Regions from separate parts of the Streptomyces sp. NPDC001933 genome, predicted to be linked through region 3. Evidence: riboswitches for the same ligand, from Rfam matches in the RefSeq annotation. Region 3 holds a riboswitch; each other region holds the start of a gene.
What was found. Region 3 has a riboswitch for cobalamin ahead of ACFYY7_RS11100 (ABC transporter substrate-binding protein). Riboswitches for the same ligand answer to the same signal wherever they lie in the genome.

Region 1 (2,259 bases), on a different contig from region 3:
CGGCCGAGATCGACACCGCTCCCCCGCCGACACCGAGGACGACGACCACGACCGCGCCGGTGGACGCGCCGGAGGAGACACCGAGGACGAACGGGTCGGCGAGCGGGTTGCGCAGCAGCGACTGCATGACGGTGCCGCACACCGCGAGCCCGGCGCCGCACACCGCGGCCAGCAGGGTGCGCGGCATGCGCAGGTTCCAGATGATGCCGTCCCGGATCGGGGAGAGCTGTGACCGCCCCCAGCCGAGGTGGGCGGCGACCGCGGACCAGACGTCGGCCACCGAGATGCGGGCGGGTCCGATGGTGACGGCGACCGCGACGGAGCCGACGAGCAACGCGATGCCGCCGGCCCACAGGGCCCCGCCGCGCAGCCGCCGTACGCGACTCGTGGTGCGCGCCGACGCGGTGGGGGCCGCCGGAGCGGCCACCGCCGTGCCGGGTTCGGTCGGCGTCACCCCGCGAGCCCGAACCGGCGCAGCCCGGCGGCGACGCGTTCGACGCCCTCGACCGTGCGGATGGACGGGTTCATGGACTGGCCGCTGAGCAGGACGTACCGCTTGTGCCTGACGGCGTCCATGTTCTTCGTGACGGGGTTGGACTCCAGGAACTCGATCTTCTTCGCGGCGCTCTCGGCGGTCTGGGCCCTGCGGGTCAGGTCGCCGATGACCAGGACGTCGGGGTTGCGGTCGGCGACGGTCTCCCAGCTGATCTGGGGCCATTCCTCGTGGGTGTCGTCGAAGACGTTCTTCGCGCCGAGCGCTTCGGTGATGACGCCGGGTGCTCCGCAGCAGCCGGCCAGGTACGGGGCCTTGGAGTCGGAGAACCAGTACAGGAGGGTGGTGCCGGAGGCGTCGATGCCCTCGGTCGCCTTCTTCACCCGGTCCCGCAGCCGCGCCACGAGCGCGTCGCCGCGCTCCGGTACGCCGAACACCCGGGCCAGGTCGTGCACTTCGCCGTAGACGCTCTCCATGGTGAGCGGCGCGGTACGGGCTCCGTCGCCGCCGCCGCTGTTGTCCTTGCCGGTGCAGTCGGCGGGCGAGACATAGGTGGGCACGCCGAGCGATTCGAACTGTTCGCGGGGGGCGACGCCGCCCTTGGCGAGGGTCGATGCGAACGAGGCGCTGACGAAGTCGGGTTCCCGGTCGAGGACCTTCTCCGAGGACGGCCGGTTGTCCGAGATCCTGGGTACCTGGGCGTTGGCCTTCTCCAGGCCCTTCATCACCGGGTCGGTCCAGGTGGCGGTGGCGGCCATCCTGTCGGCGAGACCGAGGGAGAGCAGAATCTCGGCCGATCCCTGGTCCACCGGTACGGCGCGGCGCGGCGCGGCCTCGACGGTGACGGTGCGTCCGCAGTTCTTCAGCGTCACCGGATATCCGTCCGCGGGGCCCGGTTTCGCGCCGGGTTCACCGGCTCCGCCTCCGCAGGCGGTCAGCAGGACGAGTCCCGCCGAGAACAGGGCGATGGTGCGGACGGAGCTGGCTATGGACGTCACGGAGTCCCTCTGCGTCTCTGGGCCCATGCGCGGAGCCCGTTGTACGGAGTCCCGCGGTCCGGCACCGGACCGCGGATGCCAGCAGGTCTTCGGACTCGGGTTCTTTCGGACGGGGCGCCTTCCCGGGCACCCGAGGGTGGTCCCAGTGGCCGTGGCCCCGCCCGTCCCCCTCACCGCTGCGCGTCAGTTCCGGATTCGCACCGGATTCCCTGACCCCTACGTGGAGTTTGACTGGCCCCGGCAAGCTATCACGTGCCTCTGTGCAGGTCACGGGCGGTTGTGCGGCTCACGGGCAGTGGTGGCCGGTGGTACGCCGGGCCGTCTTCCCGTCGCACCACCTGCCTGCTGCCTGCGGAACGGTCCTCAGGGACGCTGAAGGGCGATGACGGCGTTGTGGCCGCCGAATCCGAAGGAATGGCTGACGGCGCGCCTGATGGGCCGCCGCAGAGGTTGCTTGGTGACGCAGTCGATGTCGAACTCGGGCGCCGGGGCGTCCAGGTTGGCGATCGGAGGTACGACTCCGCGCTGGAGCGTGAGGACGGTCAGTCCGGCCTCGATCGCTCCGGCCGCCCCCATGCAGTGCCCCAGTACGCCCTTGGGTGCGGTGACGGGTGGCCGGTGCGGGTAGACCCGGGCGATGAGGGCGGCCTCGACGGCGTCGTTGACCGGGGTGGCCGTGCCGTGCGCGTTGACGTGCTCGACGTCCTCGGCCGCCCAGCCCGCGTCGCGCAGTGCGGCCTCCACCGCTGCCTGGGCGACCCTGCCGGA
Region 2 (2,259 bases), on a different contig from region 3:
GAGGACGAGGCCGATGCCGATGTACCACCACACGCCCCCGATCACGTCGTCGCCGCTGTGGACCTGGTCCTTCTCCGTGGGCTCGTACCCGGTGTCGGCGGACGGGTCGGGCGTCACCACGGCGGCGGGCTCGGGACCGGCCGCGTTCAGCCGGGCGACCAGGTCGACGCCGCCGAAGTCCCGGGCGTTGTTGCCGGTCGCGTGGGCGGCGAGGATCAGCTGGGCGTAGGCGGCGGGGCCGCTCCGGGCGGCCCAGTCCGCGGAGTTCTTCTTCAGCCAGGAGATGGCCCCGGCCGCCTTGTCCTGGTGGCCTGCCGCGGAGAGCGCGACGACCGCGTCCGCGGTGTTGCCGAAGTCGGGCTGCGGGGTGGTGTCGGTGGCGCCGGGCATAGGCGCCTGGTTCAGGTGGCCGCTGCCGGCGAGGGCACCGGTGAGGTAGTGCGCGCCGTTCTGGGCGGCCTGCTCGGGCGTGAGCCCGGAACCGGGCCGGCAACTGGGCGCCTTGCCCGCGGCGTTGTTCCCGACCGCCATCGCCTTGCCCATCGTGCCGAGCACGGCGGCCGCGGTGGCGTCCGCGTTGGCGGCGAGCCCGCCCTTCTTGTCGGCCTGGTACGCGAAGGCACCGCCGTCCTTCCCGCCGCACGGGATCGCGAGCGCGAGCAGCGGGTCGTAGGGGGTCTTGCCGCCGGGCGTCGTGATGTCCGCGAGCCGCTGCCCCTGGCGGGCGAGGGCGCCGATCACCAGGGAGGTCGAGTTGGCGTCACTGGGCGCGCCCGCGGTGTAGCCCCAGCCGCCGTCCTCGTTCTGCACGGACTTCAGCCAGCGCACCGAGTTGTTCACGGTCTCGCGGTGCCCGCCCACCTCGACCAGGGCCTGGGTGGCGGCCGCGGTGGCATTGGTGTCCCGCACGGTCTTCGCGTCGCACGGCTTGGCGGCATCGGGCCGGAACGCGGCGTAGGAACCGTCGGCGCACTGCTGGGAGATCAGCCAGTCCACCGACTTCGCGGCCGGGGTGACCCCTTCGAGCCGCTGGGCGAGGAAGGCCATCGACTGCCGCCACACGCCGTCGTAGGTGGGGTCCGCCGTGCCGTACAGCCCGGAAGGCAGCGCGACGGACGGTGAGGGCGACGGGGACGGCGCTGCCACCGCGACCGGCGCAGCGGCCGCGCAGAGCACGGCGGCGGTGGCGGCGAGCGTTGCTGCGCTGCGACGTACGGTCATGGCGGGCGGGGCCTCTCCTGCGGGGTGAACCGGGCACAGGCACGCTCAGGCACCAGGCTCCGGCTCCGTATACCTCGACGGTGCCGACCACCGGGGGATCCGGTGGTCCGAGCCGGTCACGACCGCGGACAGGGCATTCCGACTCACCGCCTGCGAAGACGGTTCACGGCTGCGTGGTCAGTGCCGGATTCGCACCGGCTTCCCCCTGAACGGGCATGATGACGACCCACACACTGTACCGGGCGGGTCCTGGCGGGGTCCGGGCCGGGAGGAGCGCCCCTGATCACACCGAGACGTACATCACACCGTCCCGCTCCGCACCGCAGGCCGCGCTCGCACCGAGAGGCACGCGACCGTCACACCGCGCCGCACGCCACCGGCCCGCCACCGCTCACGCAGCAACGCACGCCACCGGCCCGCCACCGCTCACGCAGCAACGCACCTCACCGGCCCGCCACCGCTCACGCAGCAACGCACCTCACCGGCCCGCCACTCCTCACACCGCGATGTACGCCACCGGATCGGCCCCCGGCACCGCCTCCGCGCGCCCGAGTTTCACCAGCCGCCGCAGATGCGCCTCCGCCTCCGAGACGGCGATGTTCCGGGAGCCGTGCGGGATCTGCTCCCAGGGCCGGTTCCACTCCATCCGCTCGGCCAGCTCCCACGGCGTCAGCGGCTCCGCCAGCAGCCCGAGCAGCCCGGTCAGCCGCTCCTCGTGATGCCCGAGGAGCTCCCGTACCCGCCCCGCCGCATCGGTGAAGGCGTACTGGTGGGCGGGCAACACCTCGGCGGCCCCGAGCCGGCCGATCCGCTCCAGCGAGTCGAGGTAGTCGCCGAGGGGGTCGGTGACCGCGGCGTCGTCCGGGTCCTCGTACAGCCCGATGTGCGGACTGATCCCCGGCAGCAGGTGATCCCCCGAGAAGAGCCGCCCCCGGCCCGGCAGATTGCCCGGGTGCTCCTCCTCCAGGTGCAGGCACACATGCCCCGGCGTGTGCCCCGGCGTCCAGATCGCCCGCAGCCTGCGCCCCGCCAGATCGA
Region 3 (2,259 bases):
GGCGCCCGCCGACGCCCCGGACGAGGCGCCCAGCAGAAACGGATCGGCCAACGGGTTGCGCACCAACGCCTGGAGCACCGCGCCCGACAGCGCCAGACCGGCACCGACGACGGCCCCGAGCAGCACCCTGGGCAGCCGTACTTCCCACACGATCGTCGGGAACGCACCGGAGCGTTCACCGCCCAGGACCGTACTCAATACCTCGCCCGGCGGAATCCGTACCGGGCCGAGCACCAGACCGGCCACCGCCGCCGCGAGCAGCAGCATCGTGAGGGCGCCGATCACGACGGGAGTCGAGCGGAGGACGGACTTCGGGCCGGGGCGGGCGGACCCCGCGCTCACGGAGTGCCGGGGTGCAGCTGCCCGGCCAGGTCCTGTACAGCGTCGGCGACCCGGACACCGAGCACGGCCGAGGACAGCGGGAGTACCGCGAACTTCTCGTTCTTGATCGCCGGCACGTCCGCGAGTGCCGGGTCGTTCAGCAGCCGCTTCTTCTTGGCCTCGACCGTGGTGCCTCCGTAGTCGTAGATCACGACCACTTCGGGCCTGCGCTTGATGACCTGTTCCCAGGACACGTCGCCGAAGGTGGCGTCGAGGTCCCCGAAGACGTTCCGGCCCCCGGCGAGCCGGACGATCTCGTTGCCGATGCCCTTGCCGCCCGCCGTGAACGCGGAGTTGTTGCCGGAGTCGTACACGAACACCGAGGGATGTGCGGAGCCCTTGAGCTCCGTTTCGACCGTCGTGATCTTCTGCCGTTCCTTGGCGATCAGCTTCTTGCCACGCTCCGGTACACCGAAGGTCCTGGCGACTTCGGTGATCTCGGTGGCGAGCTGATCGATGCCGACTTTGCCCCTGGCACAGTTCTCGATGTTCAGCCGGGTGTTGATGCCGTCCTTCTGGAGCCCCGCCCGGTCCTGGCCCTTGGCCTTGTCGAAGGCGCTGCTGTACCCGCCGTAGACGAAGTCGGGGTTGGCGCCGAGCAGCACCTCCTTGGAGGGGTACTCCTTCGCGAGCACCTTGGTCCTGTCGTACGCGGACCGGTACTCCGGCAGGATGCTGTCGTCCAGGTAGGCGGTCCCGGCCAGCCGGTCCTGGAGCCCAAGGGCCAGCATGATCTCGGTGACGTGCTGGTTCATGGTGACGACCCGCTCCGGCGGGGCGTCGAAGGTCGTCTTCGTACCGCAATTGGTGACGGTGTAGGGGAAACCGTCGGCGACCGGTGCGGCCTCTGCCTTGGCTTCGCCGCCGGTGCCGCAGCCGGTGAGAGGCAGCAGAAGCAGGGGTATGAGCGCGAGGGGTACACGGCGTATCGGGGGCATGACCGAGCCTTTCCGGGGGATGTCCTCGTCCCCTGGGTCGTACGAGAAGGCGGCGCGGTCAGTATCTGGCTTCCGGGCTGTTGCAGCCCGGTCACAGTGGCGGGACCGTACCGGATTCACACCGGTTTCCTGACACGCGTCGCCCGAGTTTTCGGAACTCATTCTGTCAGACCGCGTATTCCGCAGGTCATGCCCCTTGTGCTGTCGGCCTTGGGCGGACCCGGACGCCGACATGCGCGACGACGACCGGCGCTGCGGACAGGTTCCGCCCGGACCAGCAGGCTCGCCCGCCCCTGAAGGGCGCCATCCTTAGCTACTGGACGTGGGACAGACACGGCTCGCCACGGAAAGTTCGTCGAGGCCCGGCCGGTTCTGGACATCGAGCACGTGGGTGCAGGGGTTTTCGGGCCGTTGCCGTGAGGCCCGGACACCGCCGCTGGAGGACTGAGAGGTACCGCTCTACGGGTTTCTGGACGACTGCTTCCCCGCAGACGCAGAAGAGGACAGTGGTCGCGCCATCGCCCGCAGCGGTTGTTGTCTGTCGGCAGAAGCGGCTCCAGACGTCGCCACTCCGCCTCTGCCAGATCTCCCCGACCAGTCATACGAGAGCCAACGAATCAGTGGGCGGCATGGGGGCGCGGTCAGCATCTGCGATGCCACCACGCCAACTCCGGGTCTGCCACCGGCTCGTGATGCGTTCGCCCGAGGAGCACCACGTCCAGGCGCTCCACCTGCACCCGGAGTTCGCCGGCGGCCCTCGGCGGAAGCATGAACAGAGCATCTTGCAGCTTGTCCCGGGCCCACCCCTCGCCGCAACACGGGCAGGTGAACTCGGCCTCCCATTGCCTCCACCGGCGCTTGGTGCCGTGGACGCGCAAGGACCACACGCTCAACGCCACTGCCACGATGCCCGGAGACAATCGTTCCCGTTCGAGCATGC

Region 1: another riboswitch for cobalamin. It lies ahead of ACFYY7_RS28970 (ABC transporter substrate-binding protein); the one in region 3 lies ahead of ACFYY7_RS11100 (ABC transporter substrate-binding protein).
Region 2: another riboswitch for cobalamin. It lies ahead of ACFYY7_RS02300 (prenyltransferase/squalene oxidase repeat-containing protein); the one in region 3 lies ahead of ACFYY7_RS11100 (ABC transporter substrate-binding protein).

Annotation. Positions count from the first base shown of each region.
Region 1 covers NZ_JBIASS010000013.1:176,273-178,531, reverse strand. Annotated here, with positions in the region: gene ACFYY7_RS28975 (FecCD family ABC transporter permease) at 1-454, opposite strand, end outside; gene ACFYY7_RS28970 (ABC transporter substrate-binding protein) at 451-1,518, opposite strand; cobalamin riboswitch at 1,554-1,742, opposite strand; gene ACFYY7_RS28965 (beta-ketoacyl-[acyl-carrier-protein] synthase family protein) at 1,855-2,259, opposite strand, start outside.
Region 2 covers NZ_JBIASS010000001.1:525,566-527,824, forward strand. Annotated here, with positions in the region: gene ACFYY7_RS02300 (prenyltransferase/squalene oxidase repeat-containing protein) at 1-1,221, opposite strand, end outside; cobalamin riboswitch at 1,331-1,466, opposite strand; gene ACFYY7_RS02305 (MBL fold metallo-hydrolase) at 1,718-2,259, opposite strand, start outside.
Region 3 covers NZ_JBIASS010000004.1:7,347-9,605, forward strand. Annotated here, with positions in the region: gene ACFYY7_RS11095 (FecCD family ABC transporter permease) at 1-267, opposite strand, end outside; gene ACFYY7_RS11100 (ABC transporter substrate-binding protein) at 339-1,319, opposite strand; cobalamin riboswitch at 1,358-1,510, opposite strand.